2 regions of the Metabacillus sp. KJ11-3 genome follow, and region 1 is predicted to be linked to the other one. Evidence: a T-box and tRNA genes for the amino acid it is inferred to sense, from the RefSeq annotation. Region 1 holds a T-box; the other holds one or more tRNA genes.
The links. A T-box is a leader RNA that pairs with one kind of tRNA and senses whether it is charged. The one in region 1 lies ahead of AC0L8O_RS04815 (valine--tRNA ligase), so its partner is inferred to be a tRNA-Val.

Region 1 (6,932 bases):
ACAATTAGATGATGTTTATGTTTCGATTGAGTCATTTGATTATGAACTTCCTGAACTAAAATGTTTGAAATTAATAGCAGATTTGTCGATAAGCGGGATTTCAGATAGTGAAGCTGTGCAAAATGAAGAGGTTGAAACAACTAGAGAAGAAGAGCTTGAACCATTGTACAGGGAAAGTCAAGATGAAACAGAAGTTATTGGTGAGGAATCATTCGCTCAAGCTGAAAGGACAGCTGTATCTCCTTTTTCATCATTTTATGATGTAAGTGAATCGGATGATTCGGACATGGACAAATTGTCACCACCATCGATTACCATTCAAAAAGAGGTTACGGAAAGTCGTGAAGAAAGTGAAGAAGAAACCTTAACTGAAATCTCTGCACAGGATCTCTCAGCGCAAGTAGAAGAACCGGTAGAGATTGAACCGGAAGAGACTGAACAGCAACAGGAACTTAATAGTGAGCCAGCTCAAGGTGAAGAGAAAGAGCAGGAAGATCTTTATGATCCGTTCTCAGTAGAAGTAAGAAAAGAAGAACAAAATGAAGAGCCGCAAGAAGTCCAATATTCCTTCTTTTCAAAATCTGAAGCTGAGGTTGAGGAAGTGGAAGAGCTTGAAGATCAGGATGAGAGAGATGAGAAAGAGCAGAAGGATTCACATTATTTAACCAGTTTATTTGCCAGAGATGACGAAGAAGACTTTTCTCGTTTAAAAATGTGCATTGTTCAACAAGGTGATACACTCAACTCAATTTGTGATAGATACGAAATATCAATACAGCAAATTGTACGTGTTAATGATTTTCAAGCTGATCAAGATGTTTATGAAGGACAAATTCTTTATATTCCAGCCTATTCAACCAGCAAATAAAATGATTTGACTTGAGTATGAAGTAATTAGGAAAACTTGGCTTGTCGCCAAGTCAAATGGCGAAAGCCTTAGTTTTTCTTATACTATCATTCCTAAAATCTTATACCTACTGATAGTATAAAAAACAGCATGGGGGCTACCTGATCCTCAGCTGTTTTTTTCAGTTCAAGCCGAAGATTTGAGGTGAAAAAACGGTGCAATTGTCAATGAGTGAAATTCGGCCGCTGTTACATGATTATAACCTATCCCCTGAATACACTGAGGATATAAGTAAAAAAGCAATAAAGATATATACAGATACAGGTCCATTTGTATTGAAAAAGCTCTCAAAAGGTTTTAATCCTTACTTTGTAGATTCCTTAAGAATTCTAAAAGATAATAAATACTCTCATCATGTACCACTAGTCAGCAATAACCAACAGCAACTTTTATCGTACTATAATGGTGAATACTACTATCTAATGCCATGGTTATCAAATGAACAAGAAGAGGAACGAGATGCCAGACATCAATATTTATTTAAAGAGGTAGCAACTCTTCATAAAAAAACAGAAAAGAAACTAGACATTCGTACCAAGGATGTATCAAATCATTATGAAGAAACGGTAGAACGATGGAATCAGGCAAAAGAAATGTACGAAGCATTCGTCGAGCAATGTGAACAAAAAATCTATCTTTCACCTTTTGAATTACAAGCAGTCACCTACTATACAGAAGTATCCCGTGCGATAGATTTTTCAAAGAAAAAACTTGAAGAATGGTCCAATTTAATGGAAGAAGAAAAGTCAACTAGAGTTGTCTTAATTCATGGGAAAATATCGGCACGCCATTTTTTATATGATGATGATGGAAACGGGTATTTAACGAATTTTGAGCGATCAAAATATGCCTCACCAATAGATGATTTTTTGCTGTTTATGAATCGAACGGCATCCACCTATCCGATTCAAAGTGACGATTGTGTTAACTGGTTTTATACGTATCAAAAGGGATACCCTTATACTGCTGAGGAAATGAGCCTTGTTTTTAAGCTATTTGGCATATCCTGATCGTATATGTCATTTAATCAAAACATATAAGAAGGAGAAGAAAAAGCGCTCTGAGTTGGACAGAAATAAACATTTAGTAAGGGCATATTGGCAGTTTAAAAATGTAGAATATTTTGTGATGAAAGTATCTGAGATTGAAGAGAAAAAGAAAATAGAGGCAGAGGAACAATCATAAAGTTTTAAAGAGGGAGAGGGGAGCATCCCCTCTTTTTGTTTTAAATCCAATCGTAACGTAAAGCAATAGCTAAACCGATTAAGATCCCTAAAAGAAGAACATCAAATGTTGTAGGAAAAAACACAGTACGTATTCCTTGAAAAATGGTTAACGGAATAATGATTTGAATACCAACCTCACGTATTTGTCTAACCCAGGGTGGTAACGAATATGGATTATAACGCTTCTTCATATCATAACTCTCCTTACACTCATTTTTGGAAAAACTCTCACCTTTTTTATACATGTTCATAAAATACGTTCAACATCAAATTTTCGTACAAATCGTCCACTAATGTAAGATATTCCAAAAAATGTGATAAGTGCCTGTATGAATGGAAGGAATAATGGAGAAAATATTGACGGTAAAATGAATTATTTAGTAATATAAGATAGATGAAAGAAACAACTACATATTTAGTAAACGTTGATTGGGAAGAGTACAATGTCTTCACTTTACAGAGAGAGAAATCATTTGCTGGAAGATTTCTTATGTTGAGGCTTTGGAAGGTCGCCCAGGAGTTACTTCCTTGAAAGAATAGTAGAAGAGGTCGGTGAAAACCGTTATCATATAGAGTGTATAGAGTTGATTTATGCTTTTTTGCTGAATCAGTCTATAAAAAAAGGTGGTACCGCGAAATTTTCTCCTTTCGTCCTTTTATGGATGAAGGGAGTTTTTTATTTTTACTATCAAAAAATCCAAGGAGAAATATAGTGTGAAGGAGAAAAACGGAATGGAAAATAATGAACAACAGCTATCATTACCAACGAAATATGATCCAAATGCAATCGAAAAAAACCGCTATTCCTTTTGGTTAGAAGGAAAATACTTTGAGGCTACAGGGGATGAGAAAAAACAGCCATACACAATTGTCATTCCCCCGCCAAATGTTACAGGTAAACTTCACTTAGGTCATGCCTGGGATACAACATTACAAGATATCTTGACTCGTATGAAAAGAATGCAAGGCTATGATGTATTATGGCTGCCGGGAATGGACCATGCTGGTATTGCTACACAAGCAAAAGTAGAGGCAAAGCTACGTGAAGAAGGTAAATCACGCTATGATTTAGGTCGTGAAAAATTCGTTGAAGAAACATGGAAGTGGAAGGAAGAATACGCAGGCCATATTCGTGAGCAATGGGCGAAAATTGGTTTAGGTTTAGATTATTCACGCGAACGTTTTACCCTTGATGAGGGCTTATCAAAAGCGGTTCGTGAAGTGTTTGTCACCCTTTACAAAAAAGGACTTATTTATCGAGGAGAGTATATCATTAACTGGGATCCGCAAACAAAAACAGCTCTCTCAGATATTGAAGTTATTTATAAAGATGTTCAAGGTGCTTTTTATCATATGAGCTATCCACTTGCTGATGGTTCCGGTTCAATCGAAGTAGCAACGACTCGTCCGGAAACAATGCTTGGAGATACGGCGGTCGCTGTTCACCCTGAGGATGAACGTTATAAACACCTAATTGGAAAAAAAGTTATCTTACCAATTGTTGGACGTGAGATTCCAATTGTTGGCGATGATTATGTAGATATGGAGTTTGGTTCAGGTGCTGTCAAAATAACGCCTGCACATGACCCGAATGACTTCGAACTTGGAAACCGTCATAATCTTGAACGAATTCTAGTCATGAACGAAGATGGAACTATGAATTCAAATGCTGGAACTTATAATGGCTTAGATCGCTTTGAATGTAGAAAGAAAATTGTAAAAGACCTACAAGAACAAGGTGTATTATTCAAAATTGAAGAACATATGCATTCTGTTGGTCACAGTGAAAGAAGCGGTGCGGTTGTTGAACCATATCTTTCAACTCAATGGTTTGTCAAGATGCAACCACTCGCAGATGAAGCAATAAAACTTCAGGAAGAAGATGAAAAAGTAAACTTTGTTCCAGATCGTTTTGAGAAAACGTACTTACGTTGGATGGAAAATATTCGTGACTGGTGTATTTCCCGTCAGCTTTGGTGGGGACATCGAATACCTGCCTGGTACCATAAAGAAACTGGAGAGGTATATGTAAATCAAGAGCCGCCGGCAGATATTGAAAATTGGACACAAGATAATGATGTTCTTGATACTTGGTTCAGTTCTGCCTTATGGCCATTTTCAACAATGGGCTGGCCTGATACAGAATCAGTTGACTTTAAACGTTATTATCCAACAGATGCTCTTGTAACAGGCTATGATATTATCTTTTTCTGGGTATCTCGCATGATCTTCCAAGGACTTGAGTTCTCAGGTAAACGTCCATTCAAGGATGTCTTAATTCATGGACTTGTACGTGATGAGCAAGGTCGTAAAATGAGTAAATCTTTAGGAAATGGTGTAGACCCGATGGAAGTCATTGAGCAATATGGGGCAGATTCACTACGCTACTTCCTATCAACAGGAAGCTCACCAGGTCAAGATTTACGATTCAGCTATGAAAAAGTGGAATCAACATGGAACTTTGCGAACAAAATCTGGAATGCATCCCGATTTGCTCTCATGAATATGGATGGTTTAACATTTGAAGAAATTGACTTATCAGGTGAAAAGTCAGTTGCTGATAAATGGATTTTAACTCGCTTAAATGAAACTATTGAAAATGTGACGAAACTGGCTGATAAGTATGAGTTTGGTGAAGTAGGACGATTACTTTACAACTTCATTTGGGATGACTTCTGTGATTGGTACATTGAAATGGCGAAGCTGCCATTGTATGGGGAGGATGAAGCAGCGAAGAAAACAACGCGTTCAATCCTTGCTTATGTGCTAGATAACACAATGAGGTTATTACACCCCTTCATGCCATTTATAACAGAAGAAATTTGGCAGTCTCTTCCACATCAAGGGGAGTCGATTACAATCGCAGCATGGCCAACTGTTAATGAAGATTTAACAGATCATAAAGCGGCAACAGAAATGAAACTACTAGTAGAAGTCATTCGTGCGGTTCGTAATATTCGTTCTGAAGTAAATACGCCAATGAGCAAGCAAATTCCAATGACAATCAAGGCGAAAGATCTAGCTGTGTTAGCACAACTGGAAAATAATCTTGCGTATATTGAGAAATTCTGTAACACAAGTTCATTAAATATCGTCACAGAAGTTACAGCGAACGAAAAATCAATGACAGCTGTTGTAACGGGTGCTGAAATCATCCTGCCGATTGAAGGATTAATCAACATTGAAGAAGAAATTAAACGTCTTGAAAAAGAACGTGAAAAACTCGATAAAGAAGTGGAACGCGTTCAGAAGAAATTAGGTAATGAAGGTTTCCTTAAGAAAGCACCTGAAAAGGTAATTGAGGAAGAAAAAGCAAAAGAAAAAGATTATCTGGAAAAACGTGACATCGTTTTAGCTAGAATTCAAGAGCTAAGAGGATAATTGATACCTCAATAACAAGTTAATTGATAAAACATTACTGTCAGTTAAGATTTAAATAGAAGTGTGACTCGGGTGGTACTAACTATTAGTTCTCCCGAGTTTTTACATGGAAAAGGAGGCTATGTGTGTGTTTTCACAGTATGATGATGCAATAAACTGGATTCATGACCGTTTAAAATTTGGTGTGAAACCAGGCCTCAAAAGAATGGAATGGCTGTTAAATAAGCTAGACCATCCAGAAAAAAATATCCCGACCATTCATGTAGCGGGAACGAACGGTAAAGGGTCCACAATTTCTTATATGCTGCATATACTCATGGAAGCAGGTTACAAGGTAGGCACTTTTACTTCACCTTATATCGAAACATTTAATGAGCGAATAAGTGTAAATGGCCAGTCTATAACAGATGATGAGATGCTATCTTTAGTAAATGAAGTAAAGCCATATGCAGAGAAAATAGAAAATACTGACTTAGGTTCACCAACTGAATTTGAAATTATTACAACGATGATGTTTTTATATTTTGGGAAAGTCAATAAACCTGACTTTCTATTACTGGAAACAGGACTTGGTGGCCGGTTGGATTCTACTAACGTCATAGATCCTATTTTATCTGTTATTACAAACATAGGGTATGACCACATGAATATACTCGGTGACACGATCACTGATATTGCTCGTGAGAAAGCAGGTATCATTAAAAAGGGAAGACCAATTTTCACAGCAGCTGAAAAAGAAGACGCACTTGAGGTGCTAGTGCAAACAGCAAAAGAGAAAAATGCTCCTTATTACTCATTTGGTAAAGATATAAGTGTAAAGAACCTCTCACCCTGGGAACATGGTGAAAAGTTCTCTGTAAAAACAAAAACCAATACATATGAAAATGTCAAAATTAAGATGAGAGGAAATCATCAAATTAAAAATGCAGCACTTGCTATTTCTGTTATTGACTACTTAAAAGAGCAAGGGGCAGTAAAAGTAACCTATGATGAAGTTATAGAAGGAATAAAGAAATCAATGTGGAAAGGCCGCTTTGAACTTATTCATCAAAATCCGGTCGTGATCGTTGACGGAGCACATAATGATGAAGGAATTGAAAGTTTAATTGACACGATTAAAAGGCATTATTCCCATACACGAATTCATATTTTATTCAGCGCACTAAGTGATAAAAATTATAAGAAAATGATTGACCGATTGAGCACTGTTGCAACTACCATGCATTTTACGACGTTTGATTTTCCGAGAGCAGCAAGGGCTGAAGACTTATATTCTGCATGTGAGTTAGATAAAAAAACTTTTTCTATGTCTTGGCAGGGACTGCTGAATGAGTTGCTCGTGTCAAATGAAAATAAAAAAAACGATCTAATAATAGTTACCGGATCACTTTATTTTATTTCCTCTATTCGAAATTACC
Region 2 (6,932 bases), 2.5 Mb from region 1:
TGTGTCGCAAAATCAAAGTTAATGCAAGGACTAGCTTTTGATCAAGACCTTAGAAACCTAATGCAAAAAGATGTAGATCAATCCATCCAGTCACTAAATGACTTACAGGCAATTTATCAGCGTGCGCCTTTTGAAGCTCCTGTCCCACAAAATCGTCCAACTCCAATTATCAACTGAAAGGAAGGTTACAAGCATTGAACAATGACTATTTAGACCCCATAAATTCGTTACATGTTCCTGAGCTTGCAGATACAACTTTTGCAATGGATTTTCTTATTCGTGCAAAGGAAGCAGTAAGAAATACGGCTGTGGCTTTAACCGAAACCTCTTCACCTGACTTAAGAGCCATGCTGCGAAAGCAATTAATGCAAAGCATCGCCATGCATCAAGAAATTACGGAGCTTATGGTTGAGAAAAAATGGTTTCATCCACATGATTTAAAAGAGCAATATAAATTGGATCAGCTTTCTGCAAATAACACAATTATGGTTGGAAACATGAATCTATTTCCTGTTGAGACCAATCGAAAAGGTATGTTTGACCGTACACCCGATGAACATTAATATTGGAGGTTATATAGTATGAAGGCCGTAACATATCAAGGCATCAAAAATGTTGAAGTGAAAGAAGTTGAAGATCCAAAAATCCAAAAGCCCGACGACATGATTATTAAAGTAACAAGTACGGCAATTTGTGGATCTGATTTACATTTAATTCATGGAATGATTCCTAATATGCAAGAAGACTATGTGATAGGGCATGAACCAATGGGGATCGTTGAAGAGGTTGGTCCGGAAGTAACTAAATTGAAAAAAGGCGACCGCGTCATTATTCCCTTTAATATTGCCTGTGGTGAATGCCAATATTGTAAAAGCAACCTTGAGAGTCAATGTGATAATTCAAATGATAATGGTGATATGGGGGCCTATTTCGGTTATTCGGGTACTACAGGTGGTTACCCAGGTGGTCAAGCTGAATACTTAAGAGTTCCTTTTGCCAATTTTACTCATTTTAAAATACCAGAAACCTGTGAAGAACCTGATGAGAAATTAAGTGTTATTGCAGATGCAATGTCCACTGGCTTTTGGAGTGTTGATAATGCAGGTGTAAAAAGTGGAGATACTGTGATTGTTCTAGGTTGTGGACCAGTTGGCCTTTTTGCTCAAAAGTTTTGTTGGTTAAAAGGAGCAAAACGAGTAATAGCTGTAGATTATGTCAAATACCGTTTAGAACATGCGAAACGTACAAATAAAGTAGAGATCGTTAATTTTGAAGACCATGAGAATGTAGGAAGTTACCTGAAGGAAATCACAAAAGGCGGAGCGGATGTTGTCATTGATGCAGTTGGCATGGATGGAAAAATGACCGAAATGGAGTTCCTAGCTACAGGATTAAAGCTTCAAGGTGGCGCCATGAGTGCAATTGTAATGGCTTCCCAAGCCGTTCGTAAAGGAGGGACCATCCAAATTACAGGTGTGTACGGTGGTCGATATAATGGATTCCCACTAGGAGATATCATGCAGCGTAATGTAAACATACGCTCAGGACAAGCTCCGATGATCCACTATATGCCATACATGTTTGAATTAGTTTCCACTGGCAAGATTGATCCGGGTGATGTTGTCAGTCACGTTCTTCCACTAAGTGAAGCGAAACGTGGTTATGAAATTTTCGACACAAAAACAGACAATTGTATTAAAGTCGTATTAAAACCATAAGGAAGGAGAATTTAAGAATGGATTATGCTTTACATGAAGTGCTTGAGGTTCAGGAAATAGCCTCATTTAAAACAACCTGTTTAACAAAGTCTAAAACGATGAGAGCTCTCGTATCCGATCAAGAGCTAAAAGATATCATGCAGCAGGACATTACGATATCAAGTCGTCAGTTAGATGAATATTCTTCTATTTTATCTAAAGCACAAGGAATGCACTAGTTAGGAGATGAAAAAACATGAACTCAATGATAGAAAATTTAACTGGAATGAATGCGATGTCTGATCAAGTCATAGCCACTGACTTATTGATTTCAGCAAAAAGTGGTGTTAGAAACTATGCAATGGCAGTTACCGAAGCAGGTACACCTGAAATTAAACACACTCTTACTCGCCACCTAGAGGAAGCCCTCGACATGCATGAAAAAATATCGAACTATATGGTCTCAAAAGGATGGTATCATGCTTATGATACCAAAGAACAAATTCAACTTAATTTACAAAATATTAATACAGCAATGAATTTACCGACCCTATAACCTAGTAGAGGAACTATTTTAATTAATAAAAATAGTTCCTCTACTATAAATATAAATTCTCCATTTCCCCACCAAATGAATTTGGATTTCTACCTATTACTACATTATCGTGTAAATTATTATGAGATTGCTTTAACCTTTCTATATTGTTTTATGCCATAGCCAAATATCACATATATGGTAGAAAAAGGATGGTACCATGCTTGGCATACAAACAAACAGATCAGTTTAGATTTAAATAATATCAATACAGCATTGAACTTATCTACATTACAAACAACCCCAAGGAACAGTATAACAATTACCAGATAAACTGTTCCTAGTAAACCAATGTGATTTTATTTCGCAGAAGTAATAAAATTAATACTTCTTGCTTAATTAGTGTTTGTTTAACACTGTATAATGAAAACATTTAATTGACTATTTTTATTATGAAAAGGTCGGAGCAGGAAATTCATCAATTTTCATACGAAGTAAACTATAAGGTTTCTGGCGTAGGTCTTTTCCATAATGAAATCTAGGCTGCCGATGTAATTGGTTCACAATGACATATAAATATTGATCCGGACTAATTGAAAAAGTATCCGGCCACAAAATTCTCGGATCATGTGCGATAGTTTCCATTATGCCATTTGGCAATATTTTACATATACTGTTGTTTTCATAATCTCCAGCATAAACAGTTCCCCTTGCATCGGTAATCATTCCATCAGACGCACCTTTTTCTCCCCAATACTCCACATGATAAGTTAAATTCATATCTGGTATCGTTCTGTCTCTCAAGGCTTCTGTTGAGATCGAGAACAAATGACGACTTGTTAGTGGAGCAAAATATAATATCTTTCCATCTGGAGAAATCGCAAGACTATCAGAAGCCAATCTAAATGGATAAGTTGAACCATCTTTGTTTCGATTCATTAAAAATTGACCTTCTACTTTCGGTAAAAAATAGGGATCGGGTGAAGTTGAATTTGCACCATTTAACCGTCTAAACGCGTTTCCATTTGATAAATCTACGACGATAATTGCTCCTGGTCCTGTAGAAGAAGAATCCGTTATATAGGCATAACCTGCTTTTCCAACACGAAAATCAAAACGGACATCATTCAGATAAGTTGTAGGCAGGACAACATCTTCTGTAAAAGTATATACTTTTCTTATTGTATTGGTTTCTAAATCCACAGCGACTAATTTTGCCCCACCTTTAATGGGTTCAGAAAAATTGGGTGCCGCTGTATCTAATACCCAAAGCGTTCCCCTTCCATCTGCAACTACACTTTGGACACTGATGAAAGTCATTGTTATATTCTCAGGGTTAACCAAATTGGTTTGTAAATTAGGATAAGGCTGCAGTTTATCCTCAACAATTTCCGCTACCGTAAATTTAACATCGTCTCCCCATTTCGGAAAACAAATGAAAATGCGATTGGTTTCTGTCACACTAACACCTGTAGGCATTGCTCCATAAAATGAATATACTAGTTCAAACTTACTGAAATATTTTTCCATAGGTAACATTGGTTCCATGATATCCTCCTCATCAAATAGAACTGGATATCACCTATATATGATTAAAATTTTTTCTAGTGCCTGGTTCTTACGGTGTATTTCAATTAAACTCTAAAACAGAATTAAAACAATTTGATGAAAAGTGAATTGAAGGGACGAACGTATTCAATCACATTTAGGAAACTCTTCCTAATTATCCATCTAATTACCGGTACCCATAAATCATCCCTGCAGTAACATAGCTTCACTTGTTATACGAGATCTTAGTCCCAACTAGCCTCAAACATGTTTCTACAAGTAGGAGGTGAAACTGTTTTGCGGACGGGATCATAGTCCCACGAGCCATACGTTCTACCCCGGCTACAGTTAGCATATATCGATATAAAAAATACTCAACCAGAAATATTTGGTTAACCTTATAATACAATCCGGCCAGATTGAGGAAGAAAAGATATGGATAAAGTATTTTATACTCCAAGACGTGTTAATAACACTTATCGATAGAGTGAAATTACAGTAAATGAAGATCCGTAAGAGAGACTCAACTAAGGAAAATTAAAAAAATCACCAAAATAGTAAAGACATTTAGCTGATATAAATAACAAAAAAGCTTCAATTCCTAAACCAGGAACTGAAGCTTTACTCTGATGATCCGAGAGGGATTCGAACCCCCGACCCCTACCCTGTCAAGGTAGTGTTCTCCCACTGAACTATCGGATCAATATATTATTTTATGTAACACTTTAAGCTACATATTCTATTATATTCAGTTACCTACCTCAAGTCAACACTTCTTCTCTATCACTGTTCGACTTATTTCCCAGAAAATATTTGAATCATGTCAAAATGGATTTATCATATGACAAAACCCTCCCATTTTGACACGATTCTCATCATTATTCTTCAAAACTCTGGAATTCTATTTCTACTACTGTATCCCTTTTTCTTCAAAATATTTCGCTGCACCTGGATGTAATTCCAGATTTCCTAATCCTTCAAGTGCAGTCTCAGGTGTAATCAATTCACCTTTAGCATGCGTAATTTTATCTGTGTTCTCAAATAGTGATTTTGTCATCTCATAGACTAGCTCTTCATCTAAGTCCTTTGTTACAACAAGCATCGCCTTTACAGCGACTGTTGGTACATCTTCTTCTATCTTATATGTTCCTGCAGCAACTGTATCTTGTGCATAATAGGGATACTGATCAATTAATGCTTGTATTTTATCTTCTGCAAATGGAACTATCACGATATCGTTTTGGGCTGATAGTGCTTCTACCGCTCCTGTTGGCGTCCCTGCTGTTATGAATGCTGCGTCGATGGTTCCGGCTTGAATGCCATCAGTCGATTCATCAAATGATAGGTTTTGAGGTTTAATATCTTTATCTGTTAATCCATGAGCCTCTAACACTTGCATGGCATTGATATATGCCCCGGAACCTGGAGCACCTACTGATACTGCTTTTCCCTTTAAGTCTTCTACGGATGTAATACCGCTATCTTTCGTTGTGACAAGTTGAACTGTTTCAGGATATAACGATCCAATTGCTTGAATATTATCAATCGCATTTCCTTCGAACATTTCTAATCCATCAATGGCATATGCGGCAATGTCTGTTTGTGAAAATGCTATTTCCGCTTCTCCAGCTCTTAAGGTTTCCATGTTTTCAGCTGAGGCACCTGATGTTTGTGGTGTTATATTTGCATTTGTGTTGTCGGTAATAATTTTTCCGATCTGGCCGCCGAGTGGATAATAAGTTCCACCTGTACCACCTGTTAATAAGCTTAAATCTTGCTTATCACCTGAATTATTTTCAGATCCGTTTGTGCCCTCTTCTTCATTCGTATTCCCTGAATCAGCACCACTATTACAGGCAGCCATGACCAACATGAAGGCAAGGAGTAGGATAAATACCAAGCTATGACGCATTTTTTTCATCTCTGTTCCCCCTTTGAAATTTTAGGTAAAGCGATAGCTCTTTTTTATATATGATGAAACCTCTCTGTACATGCATATGAATCTTGACAAGTTTCCTATATATACCAACATAGAGTGCTAGTTCCCAGATAATTCTGTATAGTATAATATCCATACGTATATTCATAAAAACGAAAGAAGAAGGATAACCAATGGCACTTGATCAGAAAGAAATCTTAACAAAAATTATTGATACAAGTCCTGATATTATCGTATTGAAGGATTACAAGGGTCGTTGGATCAAAACAAATCAGCGTACACTTGATATTTTCGGGTTAGATGAACATTCTTATGAAGGTAAAACAGATGAAGAACTAGGACATCTAAGTGCTGGCATTGCTCCTTTCGCACCTGACTTTGCATCCTCTGACCAGAAAGCATGGGATGAAGGAAGACAAATTAAAATAGAAGAAATTATTACAATCAACGGAAAGGATCATATATTTGAAGTCATAAAAACCCCTGTCTACAATTCACTCGGAAATCCCGATACAATTGTCGTCATCGGTCGGGATATAACTGATTTATTAAGCAGTAATCAAACATATAAATCTATATTTGAACACCATCCCTATGGTGTCTTTTCACTAGATACAGATGGGATTTTTCTAGATATAAATCAGGAGCTTCAAAAAATCACTGGATATCATAAAGATGAGCTTATTGGTCATCACTTTAAATCTGTTATTGCAAAGGATAACCTTCCGTTCATAATGGAGAAGTTTGATCATGTTAAATACGGACGAACTCAAACACATGAAGCAAAGATTGTGAGAAAAGATCGTATACTTGTTGACTTACAAATTACAACAATCCCCTCTATGTTAAATGGAAAATTAATAGGAATTCATGGAGTTGCCAGAGATATAACAGATCAAAAACTAAGTGAACATGTAAAAGTTTTTCAGTACAGATATTTAGAAAGAATTGCGTCTGGAGAACCTATTCAAAAGATTCTACAAGGTATCGTTGAAACTGTTGAGATGCTGTCAAATCAAAGTTATTGTTCGATTATGCTTTATGAAAAAGAACATAATTGGCTTCGTGTGGCATATGCTTCCAAACTTCCTTCATCATTTTTGGAACGGGTAGACCAGTTTCCTGTTATGTCTAACAATGCTTGCTGTGGGCATGCTGCCTACACAAAAAAGTTAACAATTACCTCAAATGTAGAGACCGATCCTAATTGGGA

Region 2: it has a tRNA-Val gene. The T-box ahead of AC0L8O_RS04815 (valine--tRNA ligase) is inferred to sense a tRNA for this amino acid. The anticodon was not compared.

Annotation. Positions count from the first base shown of each region.
Region 1 covers NZ_CM147865.1:937,255-944,186, forward strand. The annotation lists gene spoVID (stage VI sporulation protein D) at 1-868, shown strand, start outside; gene ysxE (spore coat protein YsxE) at 1,063-1,917, shown strand; gene AC0L8O_RS04805 (hypothetical protein) at 1,889-2,092, shown strand; gene AC0L8O_RS04810 (hypothetical protein) at 2,133-2,324, opposite strand; T-box leader at 2,550-2,792, shown strand; gene AC0L8O_RS04815 (valine--tRNA ligase) at 2,866-5,514, shown strand; gene AC0L8O_RS04820 (bifunctional folylpolyglutamate synthase/dihydrofolate synthase) at 5,642-6,932, shown strand, end outside.
Region 2 covers NZ_CM147865.1:3,577,727-3,584,658, forward strand. The annotation lists gene AC0L8O_RS17765 (spore gernimation protein GerQ) at 1-177, shown strand, start outside; gene AC0L8O_RS17770 (spore coat protein) at 195-563, shown strand; gene AC0L8O_RS17775 (zinc-dependent alcohol dehydrogenase) at 582-1,718, shown strand; gene AC0L8O_RS17780 (hypothetical protein) at 1,736-1,936, shown strand; gene AC0L8O_RS17785 (spore coat protein) at 1,954-2,253, shown strand; gene AC0L8O_RS17790 (L-dopachrome tautomerase-related protein) at 2,683-3,780, opposite strand; tRNA gene AC0L8O_RS17795 (tRNA-Val) at 4,411-4,482, opposite strand; gene AC0L8O_RS17800 (TAXI family TRAP transporter solute-binding subunit) at 4,691-5,701, opposite strand; gene AC0L8O_RS17805 (bifunctional diguanylate cyclase/phosphodiesterase) at 5,893-6,932, shown strand, end outside.